Regions from separate parts of the Priestia sp. 53B2 genome, predicted to be linked through region 3. Evidence: riboswitches for the same ligand, from Rfam matches in the RefSeq annotation. Region 3 holds a riboswitch; each other region holds the start of a gene.
What was found. A riboswitch is a leader RNA that binds a small molecule or an ion and turns the genes downstream of it on or off. The one in region 3 is predicted to bind lysine.
Positions count from the first base shown of each region.

Region 1 (4,292 bases), on a different contig from region 3:
TGTATTACCATATCGGGCAATGTCTAGCTCCTTGCGTAAAAGAAGTAAAAGAAGAGCAAAACAAACAAATTATTGAAAATATCACGCGGTTTTTAAATGGTGGATATGAGCATGTCAAAACAGAGTTAACTGAAAAAATGTTAAAAGCTTCAGAAGAACTTGACTTTGAACGGGCTAAAGAATATCGAGATCAAATTGCTCATATCGAAGCGACAATGGAAAAGCAAAAAGTAACGTTTAATGATTTTGTTAATCGAGATGTGTTTGGCTATTCTTATGATAAGGGCTGGATGTGTGTTCAAGTTTTCTTTATTCGCCAAGGGAAATTAATTGAGCGAGAAGTTTCTATGTTTCCTTTTTATAAAGAGCCAGAAGAAGATTTCTTAACTTTTATCGGTCAGTTTTATGCCAAAAATATTAAGCCAAAAGAAGTGATGGTTCCAGCAACGATTGATGCAGAGTTGGCTGAGAAATTAGTAGAAGTAGAGGTTCAGCATCCAAAGCGAGGCAAAAAGAAAGAATTAGTAGAACTTGCGTGTAAAAATGCAAAAATTGCGCTCGGTGAAAAATTCTATTTAATTGAACGAGATGAAGAGCGCACGGTTGGCGCAGTTGAACGGTTAGGAGAAGAGCTTGGAATTGCCGCTCCTTATCGGATTGAAGCATTTGATAATTCAAATATTCAAGGAACAGACCCAGTTTCTGCGATGATTGTTTTTGTTGATGGGAAACCGGAAAAGAAAGAATATCGCAAATATAAAATTAAGACCGTAAAGGGACCAGATGATTACAGTTCCATGAGAGAAGTAGTTCGCAGACGGTATTCCAGAGCGTTAAAAGAAGGTCTTCCGCTTCCAGATTTAATTGTTGTAGATGGAGGCAAAGGGCATTTAGCTGCAGTACAGGACGTTCTCGAAAATGAATTGGGACTTTTAGTGCCTACAGCAGGTCTTGTCAAAGATGATAAGCACAGAACCTCCAACCTGATGATTGGTGAGCCTCCTCAAATCATACCGCTTGAACGCAATAGTCAAGAATTTTATTTGCTTCAGCGAATTCAAGATGAAGTTCACCGCTTTGCGATTACCTTCCACCGTCAAGTGCGCTCTAAGTCCGCTTTTCAGTCCGTTCTGGACGACATTCCGGGAGTGGGAGAAAAGCGTAAAAAAGCTTTGTTAAAGTATTTTGGTTCGGTGAAAAAATTGAAAGAAGCAACGGTTGAAGATATTCGGAATTCAGGTGTTCCTCAAAACATTGCTGAAAAAATTTATGAAACATTGCAAAAATAGTCTTGAAATAATAGAAAATATTTGATAAGCTATTAACTAATTTCATACGACACTTCATCAAATGAAGTGAAGATAGAGGTGCAAATTTAATCAGTACGTATCAGGAAGGGTATGAGCTCTTATGAATGATGCGGAAAGGGAAATTTGCCGAAGTGAACATTACCTCATAGTAATGATTGCTGGTTCTGCGTTGAATAAACGTAGGATTGTCAAGATGTAGATTCTTGGAGAGCTATCTCACGGCAGTGGACGGTTATGTTTTATAATTTTCGTTCGTTAAGCAATGAGAGCTCATCTCATTGCTTTTTTTATTGTCTGAGTAAAAAAAATTAGCTTCTCATCATCCTGCATATGCAAATTTATTGAAAAGGAATGAACAAAATTATGGCATTAATCGTTCAAAAATTTGGTGGAACATCTGTTGGTTCTGTTGAACGTATCCAACATGTAGCAAACCGTGTTATCCAAGAAGTAGAGCGCGGTAACCAAGTAGTTGTTGTTGTATCGGCAATGGGCAAAACTACAGATGCACTGGTGAAATTAGCAAGTGATATTACGGGCAGTCCAAGCAAACGCGAAATGGATATGCTTCTTACAACTGGAGAACAAGTAACGATTTCCCTGTTAACAATGGCTCTTCAATGCAAAGGGCATGAAGCAACTTCGCTAACAGGTTGGCAAGCTGGTATTCAGACGGAAGCAGTTCACAGCAATGCACGAATCCAGCACATTGACACGACTCTTATTCAAAGCCAATTAGATAGAGGTCGAATCGTAGTAGTAGCTGGATTCCAAGGCTGTTCAGAAGATGGAAGCATTACAACATTAGGTCGAGGCGGCTCTGACACGACGGCAGTAGCTCTTGCCGCAGCATTAAAAGCTGCAAAATGTGATATTTATACAGACGTAACAGGAGTGTTTACGACAGATCCGCGCTATGTAGAAGATGCTCGTAAGCTTCACTCTATTTCATATGACGAAATGTTAGAATTAGCCAATTTGGGAGCAGGGGTGCTGCATCCGCGCGCTGTTGAGTTTGCAAAAAATTATCAGGTACCGCTAGAAGTGCGTTCAAGCTTAGAAAATGAGAATGGAACGATTGTTGAGGAGGAAGTTTCAATGGAACAAAACTTAGTCGTAAGAGGAATTGCGTTTGAAGATAATATTTCACGGGTGACAATTGAAGGGTTAAACAACGAGTTGCAAACTCTTTCTACTATTTTTACAGCATTAGCAAAAGAACAGTTAAATGTGGACATTATTATTCAAAACGTAACGGCTAATAATCGTCTCTCTATCTCATTTTCTATTAAAACCGTAGACGTAGACGCCGCTCTTGCCGTCTTAAAAGAGTATAAATCTACTTTAGGATATACGCGTATTGAACATGAAAGCGGTCTGGCTAAAGTATCAATTGTCGGCTCTGGCATGATTTCTAATCCAGGCGTTGCAGCCGAAATGTTTGAAGTGCTGGCAGGAGAGAAAATTGAAGTGAAGATGGTCAGCACGTCTGAAATTAAAGTATCTACAGTTGTACCGCACGCTGATATGGTAAAAGCTGTTGAGACGCTTCACGTAGCATTTGAATTAGAAGAGCAGCAAGCAGTGCAAGTATAAAGAAGAGAAAAAAGACGTGGTATCTCCACGTCTTTTATATATACGTATTTCCTACTTTTTATAACGCTCCGCGCGTGTTTCGGTAGGTAAGATATCTTTTCGGTCCCACTGCACGGAAATCAGCACTTTTCCGTTCTTTTCTTTATGTGTTAGGTAGGCTTCTGTTAGGCAGTTGTTTTGACGCTGAATCTGTTCAGCCACAAATCCTGACTCAAGATGAAACGAACAAGTTTCCTGCTGAAATCTTTTGCTGACCACATCACCTGATAACTCAAGCTCTAGTGAATATTTATCTTTTTTTGCGAGCGTCAGTGTTCCCCAGGAAGCTGCTTTAAAAAAAGCGACGATTTCATCCATTGTATTTAACGGGTATTTCCGCGCAAGGTGTTTTCCTGCCCAGTATGAAATGGTATTCGTTTCGTCTCCAAGAAGCTCTGGAATTAACACGTCACGCAAAAGGCTGTATCCGAAATATGAAACGTGATCAAGAGTTCTCTCTGTTTCAGCTGTGACATTAGGTTCTGATGTTTCCATCGTCTCTTCAAGTTCTTGCTGTGATTCTGTTTGTAAATTGCTCATGCTTTCCCCTCTTTCTTTACTACTATTATATACAAATCTAAAAAACCTCTCACGCATTTTTTTAATAAAATGTAAGAGGATCTTTATTATGGTAAAAAGAGTTAGATGTAAAGATAAAAAATCCATAATATACCTTTTAAAAGGGTACTTTTACCTGTGTAAATGTTTTGTGAACTTGTTTACAATAAAAGTATAAAGTAAACGCTTACTTAGTTGTGGCAAGCAATATTATAATAGAAAGAAAAAATCTGTAACATCAATATAGTAAGCGTTAACAAATATAAAATTTTATAAATTTATATTTTATAGAAGATTTAAATATCTTGCCTTGACGCTCTTAATCGATGGGAGTAAAATTAACCTGTCACATACTTTATTAGGAAATGCAAAGGTTTTCATTTCCTCTATTCACGATTAATCTATTTGTCTAGTGGGAGTAAGAAAGTTCTTCACAAACTATGTTCATTTAACTAAGGGGGGTCTACGCAGATGGCGGCAAACAGAGAGTTTCAATATCGGAGAATCCATTCATTACTTGGGGTAATACCAATCGGGATTTTCTTAACACAGCATTTAGTTGTGAATCATTTCGCGACAAAGGGAGAAGAATCATTTAATCAAGCAGCTCACTTCATGGAGAGCTTACCTTTCCGCTATGCTCTAGAAATTTTCATTATTTTCTTACCAATCGTTTTTCACGCAATATACGGTCTTTACATTGCATTCACTGCTAAAACAAACGTTAACAACTATGGGTTTTTCCGTAACTGGATGTTTATCCTTCAGCGTGTTTCAGGTGTAATCACA
Region 1 is NZ_JBLZXA010000008.1:936,874-941,165, reverse strand. Features, by position in the region: gene uvrC (excinuclease ABC subunit UvrC) at 1-1,289, shown strand, start outside; lysine riboswitch at 1,355-1,532, shown strand; gene ACN6NE_RS08225 (aspartate kinase) at 1,674-2,906, shown strand; gene ACN6NE_RS08220 (YslB family protein) at 2,958-3,485, opposite strand; gene ACN6NE_RS08215 (succinate dehydrogenase cytochrome b558 subunit) at 3,975-4,292, shown strand, end outside.
Region 1: linked by a shared signal. The riboswitch ahead of ACN6NE_RS08225 (aspartate kinase) and the one ahead of lysA (diaminopimelate decarboxylase) in region 3 are both predicted to bind lysine.

Region 2 (4,292 bases), on a different contig from region 3:
CATTGTAACGTTTTAGTTTCATGTGTAAAGGTTATTAAAATAATAAGTCGTTTTATTATTTTAATACGAAAGGTGTTAGCTATCATGAATACACATTTTCAATATCAGCATCTAAGAGCTATTCCAAAAAGATGGTCCAAAAACGAACTGCATATCCAGCTGAATAGAATCAAACACAACTCTGAACTATCTACTATAGCAGCAGATCCGCTTTTTCATCTGTTAGAATGTACCCATTCGGGCCTTCAAACTAAACAAGAAATCATAGACTACATTCAAAGCATTCCTACTCATCAACTTCCATCTTTTGTAACCCATTTAAGCAGGTTAATTCAGCATATTTATTATATAGAAGCTGCTGATTACTGTAATCGTCCCCTCAAAGGTTATATGCTTGTTATGAAAAATCAGCCCGCATATATATCTCTTCATTTTGCTGATCAGATCACATAAAAAAAGCTCTCTATTCTTTTGAATAGAGAGCTTTTTTTATTCGTATTTTTTCACTGTTACTTGGCATTCTTTTAACGGAATAAGTTTTGACTTTTTCGTCCATTTGTATCCTAACCAAACAATTAAGAATAAAGGAAGTCCGATATAAGAAACAAGTACACCGTACCAGTCAATCGAATCACCCATAAACGCCGAATAGTTTTGACCTAAAATAACAACAGCACATAAAATAAAGGCAAAGATAGGACCAAACGGGAAAAGTTTTGCGTGATATGGAAGTTCGCTCAAATCATGACCTTGGGCAACAAATGCTCTTCTAAAACGATAGTGGCTGATTGCAATTCCTAACCAAGCAATAAAACCAGACATACCAGAAGCGTTAAGTAACCACGTGTATACTGCACCGTCTCCAAAAAATGAAGCACCAAATGCAAGTGTACCGACAAGTGCCGTTGCGATTAAAGCATTAACCGGAACGCCTCGTTTATTTACTTTTGCTAAGAACCTTGGTGCTTTTCCATCTTTCGCTAAGTTCCACAGCATACGCGTAGAAGCATACATACCTGAGTTACCAGCAGATAAAACGGCTGTTAAAATAACGGCATTGATAGCCGATGCTGCAAACGCCAGACCTGATCGTTCGAATATTAGAGTAAACGGACTTACCCGCACATCATCACTTGCTAATGAATCCGCTGTGTATGGAATAAGCATCCCAATAACAAAAATAGCTAAAATATAAAATAACAAGATGCGCCAGAAGACTTGTTTAACTGCGCGAGGAACCGTTTTTTCCGGATCTTCACTTTCTCCAGCTGCGACTCCAAGCAACTCTGTTCCTTGGAATGAAAAACCAGCAGCCATAAAAATACCTAGGACAGTAAAGAATCCACCGTGAATGGGTCCATCACCAAGCGTGAAGTTTTTAAAACCTGGTGCTTCATTGTTAAAGATACCAAAAATCATCATAATACCAATAACTAAAAAGATGATAACCGTTACTACTTTAATTAACGAAAACCAAAATTCAGATTCACCAAATCCTTTTACAGAAAGGTAGTTAAGCCCAAACATAATTAATAAAAACAGGGCACTCCATAAAATAGAAGAAGAGTTTGGGAACCAAAATTTCATAATAAGGGCTCCAGCGGATAATTCAGCTGCAATCGTAATAGCCCAGTTATACCAATAGTTCCAGCCGAGAGCGAAACCAAAGGATGGATCTACAAACCGAGACGCATACGTACTAAACGAACCAGCTTCAGGCATATAAGCTGCGAGCTCCGCCAGGCTGGTCATCAAAAAGTAAACCATGACACCAATGATAGCGTAAGCTAAAAGCGCTCCCCCTGGTCCTGCTGTGTGAATTGCTCCACCACTTGCTAGGAATAAGCCTGTTCCAATGGCTCCTCCTAATGAAATCATCGTTAAGTGGCGAGATTTCAACCCACGTTTTAATTCTTGCTGCTCTTGCATAGATAAATACTCCTTTCGAATGTACGGAAAGAGACGGGATAACATAAAAAAAGCCCGCAGTATATGTGCGCGCTTTTAAATCTGAAAACCGCGTCAGCCTTCCGTGAAGATAGCTCTTCACATCACTTGCATGATGTGACAGTTCTGTTCCTGTTCGGAGACAGCCCCAGCTTAAATCAACCGAGAAGTGATCTAAACTTCGGCAATTTTTCCTTTCAAGCAACATCCTCAATGTTCTCTGCATTTCCGTTGCTTTACTATTAAAAACTGCGACCTCTACCTCATCGATTAGGATGAGGGTTTTTTATATTCATTTGACATAAAAGAAGTATACCAAATACTAAAACGATTGTCATTATAAAAAATAGATTCAGAAAATAGAAACATCTTTGAAACCTCTCGAATCTATTTTGTTACATATGGTATAATGAATGTTGTCATAATACTACATAAATATCCGAACGTACCACAGGGGGAGCCGCCGTGCTGAGAGTGAACAAATTGTTCAGACCCTTCGAACCTGTTAGTTAACGCTAGCGTAGGAATGTGGAAATAGTAGCATATATTTGCTTACTCCTGTGTAAACCGTTTGATATGAATGATTCAAAAAACAGGAGTGAGAAACGTGAATAAAGCATTACCTTTACAGGCTAAAATTGAAATAGCCATTTTTGCAGCATTGGCACTTCTACTTGATCTTTTGCCTTCCATTAAGATTGCAACGGCTGTGAGTATTTCGTTCTCCATGGTGCCCATTTTTATTATGTGCTTTCGCTGGGGAGTAAAAGGCGGAGCTCTATCTGGTCTATTATGGGGGCTGCTGCAGTTGGCAACAGGAACGGCTTATATTTTAACAGCGCTACAAACGTTTATTGAATATATTGTGGCTTTTGCTTTTATAGGTTTTGGAGGTATTTTTTCGCAATCTATTAAAATAAATTTAGCTAACAATAACAGATCAAAAGCTTTTGTTTTGATTGTTTTATCCCTTGTTATCGGCAGCTTCGCACGGTATTTCTGGCACTTTATTGCGGGTATTATTTTCTGGGGATCATACGCGCCAAAGGGCATGTCCGCTCTATGGTATTCTTTTTCAATGAACGGGATTTCAATGGTAGGGTCACTAATAGCCTGCTTAGTCATTCTTTCATTGTTAATTCCATCGGCATCAAGAATGATTGTAACTAAATCACACTCATCATAAGCAAAAAGACTAAATCTACCAAGATTTAGTCTTTTTTGTCATTTGTCACCTTTGTTTACACAAAGTGTGTCAGGTTTGATAACATAGTTAGTGAAATATTCAAAAAATTGTTTTATGATAATCACCATATTCAAACGAGATAAGGGATTGATAGCATGCTACAGAAATGGATAACGAGCATAGGTTTAGATATTGGAACAAGCACAACAAAACTGATTGTAAGCAAGCTGTTAATAGCAAATCAACAAAATCAGTTTACGCTGCCAGGCTGTCAAATTATTGATCGTCGCGTAACGTATGCAAGTTCTATCTATACCACCCCTATGCTAAACGATGTTGAAATCGATGTTCAAAGATTAACGGTACTACTAGAACAAGAGTATAAGAATGCAGGAATCTCCTTAGATCAAGTGGAGGCAGGCGCTGTGATCATTACAGGAGAAACGGCTAGAAAGCAAAATGCAGAAAGTATCGTTCACTATCTAGCCGAACATGCTGGGGATTTTGTTGTTGCAACAGCCGGCGCTGACTTGGAAGGAATATTAGCAGCAAAAGGATCAGGAGCAATTCAACGTTCCGCTGAAACCAATGCAGTAATTGCCAATATTGATGTAGGGGGAGGAACTGCTAACATCGCTTTATGTCAAAATGGAAAAGTGATAGAAACGTTTACACTGCATGTGGGGGGAAGGTTAATTCGTCTGAATTCAGACGGTTTTGTAACCTACATTTCACCTTATTTAACTGAATTTTTAAAAAATAATTCTTTAATACTGCGAGAAGGTGAAAAAGAAACATTTGAAAAGCTCTCGTCTATCTGTCAATTACTAGCTGAAGAAACCGTGAATTATGTAAAAGCGCTGAATCAAAGTTCCTCGCTGCTCGTTTCTCCTCATACAAGATCTTCTATACCTCCTGAAACGATCATGGTTTCAGGAGGAGTAGGAGCAATGATGAAGAAACAAAAGCCAAAAACAGTGAAGGAAGTGGCCATACACGGAGACGTTGGTCCGCTTCTAGCATATCATTTTCAATCCATCCAAGTATCTCAAGCCGCTGAGACAACGCGCGCTACTGTAATTGGGGCTGGTATGCAAAATACAGAAGTTAGCGGATCAACCGTATACATTGGGTCGAAGCGGCTGCCACTAAAAAATAT
Region 2 is NZ_JBLZXA010000030.1:42,466-46,757, reverse strand. Features, by position in the region: gene ACN6NE_RS24805 (hypothetical protein) at 85-453, shown strand; gene ACN6NE_RS24800 (amino acid permease) at 490-1,929, opposite strand; lysine riboswitch at 2,032-2,216, opposite strand; TPP riboswitch at 2,391-2,491, shown strand; gene thiT (energy-coupled thiamine transporter ThiT) at 2,555-3,133, shown strand; gene ACN6NE_RS24790 (ethanolamine ammonia-lyase reactivating factor EutA) at 3,289-4,292, shown strand, end outside.
Region 2: linked by a shared signal. The riboswitch ahead of ACN6NE_RS24800 (amino acid permease) and the one ahead of lysA (diaminopimelate decarboxylase) in region 3 are both predicted to bind lysine.

Region 3 (4,292 bases):
TTGTTCGAATGAAAGAATATATTGGTCGCTTGGAGGCATCACAACGGGCCAGTCTTTTGTATCTAAATCAGGGAGATGCAAGTGGACAATTTGCGCTTTTTGAAAGCTTGCTAAAAATTTCACTCCAAGAGGCTCTAGTAATTGATTTGCCCACGCTCCTGCTGTTACGATTGTTGTACTTGCTAGAAGGGTTTGTCCATTTACGGCAACGCCCGTTACTTGATTATTTTCATAAAGTAGTTCTGCGTTTCCTTCTATTATTTTTGCACCGTTTTTCTTCGCTGCATTCACAAGTGCGTTTCGAAGAGCTCTCCCGTTAACGCGAGCGGCTCCACTAATATGAACTGAACTGTATTCTTCCGAAAGAACCGGAAACAAAGCCTGTGTTTCTTTAGCGGATAAACGTGTAATCTCGCCTATTTCAGGAGCTTCTTCCCGACGCTTATATGCTCTTTCTTCCATTTTTGCAAGCTTTTGTTCCTCAGTATGTAAGCTAATTGCTCCTACTCGCTTATATCCCGTATCCGTTTCTCCATCTTCTTCTAATTGCTGAATTAATGTTTGATAGTACTTGGCGCCGCCTTTTGCTAAGCGGTACCATGCTTTATTTCGACGCTGCGAAAGCCATGGACAAACAATCCCTGCTGCTGCATCAGTAGCTTGACCAGCATCCTTGCGATCTATCAATGTCACATCTGCTCCTGCTTTTGCTAAATGATATGCTGTAGAAGCTCCAAGTATCCCAGCTCCAACTACGATGTATGTTTTCATACCAAAACACCCTTTTCTTTCTTCTAGTATTCTCATGCTATATGTACGCAATTTTAGCATAGCAAAAAAAGAAGTCACATACTAGGCGAAGCTATTTTGAGCTTATTTTTGAGTCTTGCTGACTTTGACATATAGCTCCTTTCATTGTAAACAAAAGCGCAATAAGTTCTTTTACGGAGATTATAGTGAGATGAAGCAAACCACAAATAGTGATCGCGCATATTTAACGCTGCGCTTACCGCTTTTTTATTATGGTTTCTGAATAAAAAAATGAAAGAATAAAACCACTATAATATGTAAATAAAAAGAAGTAACCATTATTTTAAGGAGAGCGTATGCAATCTTCATTTGTATTATTTTTTATCATTCTTGGTTTACTATTTGGCAAGTGGCGAAGGTATCAAGAATACTATCCTACTTTGCTGTTTTGGGTCACGGGGAATTTGCTTTATGAAGTGCTGCTGTTTCATCACCGCGTATGGGTATTTCACCCTGTTGGTATTGATCATCTTTTTCTACCCGATCACCTAATGGTTTCCCTTGGAATAACCTTAATTATTTATCCGTTTGTTATACCGGTTTTTTTAGGAAGGCTGCCGCTGCATGTAAACGGCCGGCTGTGGTGGATTCTTTTGTGGGCGCTTTTATTTACTGTGATTGAGTTCATTGCTTATGTTAATCACAGTATCACTCATCATTATGGATGGTCGCTGCTGTGTTCTTTTCTCTTCAATATTGTCACGTTCTCACTTTTAGTCATTCATCAGAAGACAGCACTGGCTGCTTGGATTCTATCTGGAAGCTTCATAGCTTTCTTATTTATTTTTTTTGATATTCCTATGCCTTAACTTTTCATTGACTAGACGGAGGAAAAGGAAATATAATAGGAATTACATTTAAATATAATTTTCCTCTCTGAGAATAGAGGTGCATGAAATCAAGAGTCACTTATTGGAGACTAATGGAGTCTGTGAAGATAAGTAAAAGGGATTTCGTGCCGAAGTATATAAACATCCATTGTGTTCATATACTGGTTCAGTATTGAATAAATGCTGAGCTGTCACAAACCATTTGGTTTGTGGAGAGCTATTGAAGAGATGTTGATGCCTAGAATGTAATAATACTTTATTATTATGAAACCAAGACGCGTGAACATCACTTCATGGGTCTTTTTTGTGTTTTTCTACTGACCATCAAAGTTCAAAGTTATAGTTGAATGATTTAAATGGAGGGATACGGATTATGTACTTACATGGAACGAGTAAAATTAACAGCAGCAATCATTTAGAAATTGGGCAGTGCGATACGGTCGAACTGAAAAAACAATACGGCACTCCCCTATACATCTACGATCAAGAATTAATTGAAACGAAATGCAAGGCCTTCCATTCAGCCTTTCGAAGAAGCGGATTTTCATATCAAATCGCCTATGCAGGGAAAGCATTTCTTTGTATGGAAATGGCTAGCCTTTTAACGAAGCTTGATATGTCACTAGATGTGGTCTCAGGAGGCGAATTATTTACAGCGCTTGAAGCTGGATATCCAGCTGAACGCATTCATTTTCACGGAAATAATAAAACGATTGAAGAAATGGAAATGGCGCTTGATGCGAATATTGGCTGTTTTGTTGTTGATAACTTTACCGAACTTGAAGTTTTGCATGCCTTAGCAGCTGAGCGCAAACAGAAAGCATCTATTCTTCTGCGTGTTACTCCAGGGATTGAAGCCCATACACATGAGTATATTATGACCGGACAGGAAGACTCCAAGTTTGGATTTGGTCTTTCCAATGACCAAGCCATGAAAGCAGTAAGTTCTGCGTTAGAAAAGCCTTACTACGATCTTTTAGGCATTCATTGTCATATTGGTTCGCAAATTTTTGAAGTAGATGGTTTTTCTCGTGCCATTGATATTTTAACTGATTTCTTATTCAGCATTCGTGATAAAATGGAATTTGAAGTAAAAGTTTTGAACGTAGGTGGTGGTTTTGGTATTCGTTATACCGAAAGCGACTCTCCTCTTCCAGTTGAGTATTATGTAGATGCACTGACAGAAAAGCTAAGCCGCACGTTAACTGAACAGAATTATACCCTTCCAGAAGTCTGGGTTGAGCCTGGAAGAAGCATCGTAGGAGAAGCAGGTACAACGCTTTATACAATTGGATCAACGAAGGAGATTCCAGGTGTACGAAAATACGTAGGAATTGACGGCGGTATGACCGATAATATCCGTCCTGCTCTTTACGATGCAAAACATGAAGCTGTCTTGGCTAATAGAGTGACGGATAAAAAAGATGAAACAGTATCAATTGCGGGTAAATGCTGTGAATCAGGAGATATGCTTATTTGGGATATTGATTTACCGCGCGTTAATCAAGGAGATTTATTAGCAGTGTCCTCTACAGGTGCCTACAACTATTCAATGGCTAGCAATTACAACCGTATTCCGCGCCCTGCTGTTGTATTTGTAAAAAATGGAGAAGCTCGTCTTGCTGTAGAGCGAGAAACATACGAAGATTTGGTGCGTAAAGATGTAAAGCCAGTCGTTACTACGTATGCAATGAGCAAATAATAGCTGTTCTTGCGTAGTAAAGAAGCTATTGGTGTTTGGAGGAAATCTAGCTATGGTTTTAAGTGTATTTAAAACGTACAGATCATCGCTTATTCTGCTTCTCGCTATTTTAATTGGCGGGATAGCAGGATATGCTATTGGACCCGATGTGGCAGTCGTGAAGCCTTTTGGTGATTTGTTTCTTAATTTGATGTTCATGATTATCGTTCCCCTTGTCTTTTTTAGTGTGGCTTCGGCGATTGCAAACATGAACGAAATGAAACGTCTTGGTAAAATTATGCTAGGAATTGCCGTTGTGTTTGTCGCCACTGCTGCTGTTTCAGCCGTTTTAGGCTTTTTAGGCGCATCACTTTACAACCCGCTACATAATGTAGATACTTCTGCCATTAAAGAATTGATGAGTGACAGTGAAAATACAGCTGAAAAAATGACGCTTTTAAATCAGCTTGTTAGCACATTTACTGTACCTGATTTTGTTCAGTTATTTTCGAAAGAGCATATTTTACAATTAATTGTCTTTGCCGTTATTTTCGGTATTGCTACCACAATGGCCGGTGAAAAAGGACAGCCTATGGCGAAATTTCTGACTTCGGGTCAAGAAGTATCGATGAAGGTTGTTAAAATTGTGATGTACTATGCTCCAATTGGTTTAGGATGCTATTTTGCTACTGTAGTAGGAGAACTTGGACCAAAGATCTTACAAGGGTACGCTAGAGCATTTATTCTTTATTTATTAATTGCAATCGTTTACTATTTCGGTTTCTTTACGCTATATGCATGGATTGCTGGCGGTAAAGCAGGAATTAAGCTGTTTTGGAAAAATGCAGCTGCTCCTTCTATCACCGCTATTGCTACCTGTTCTTCTGCTGCATCTATTCCGGTCAATTTAGATGCAACAAAGAAAATGGGTGTGCCGCTGGATATTGCTGAAACGGTGATTCCATTAGGAG
Region 3 is NZ_JBLZXA010000027.1:510,225-514,516, reverse strand. Features, by position in the region: gene ACN6NE_RS23130 (NAD(P)/FAD-dependent oxidoreductase) at 1-771, opposite strand, end outside; gene ACN6NE_RS23125 (CBO0543 family protein) at 1,107-1,619, shown strand; lysine riboswitch at 1,686-1,868, shown strand; gene lysA (diaminopimelate decarboxylase) at 2,014-3,342, shown strand; gene ACN6NE_RS23115 (dicarboxylate/amino acid:cation symporter) at 3,395-4,292, shown strand, end outside.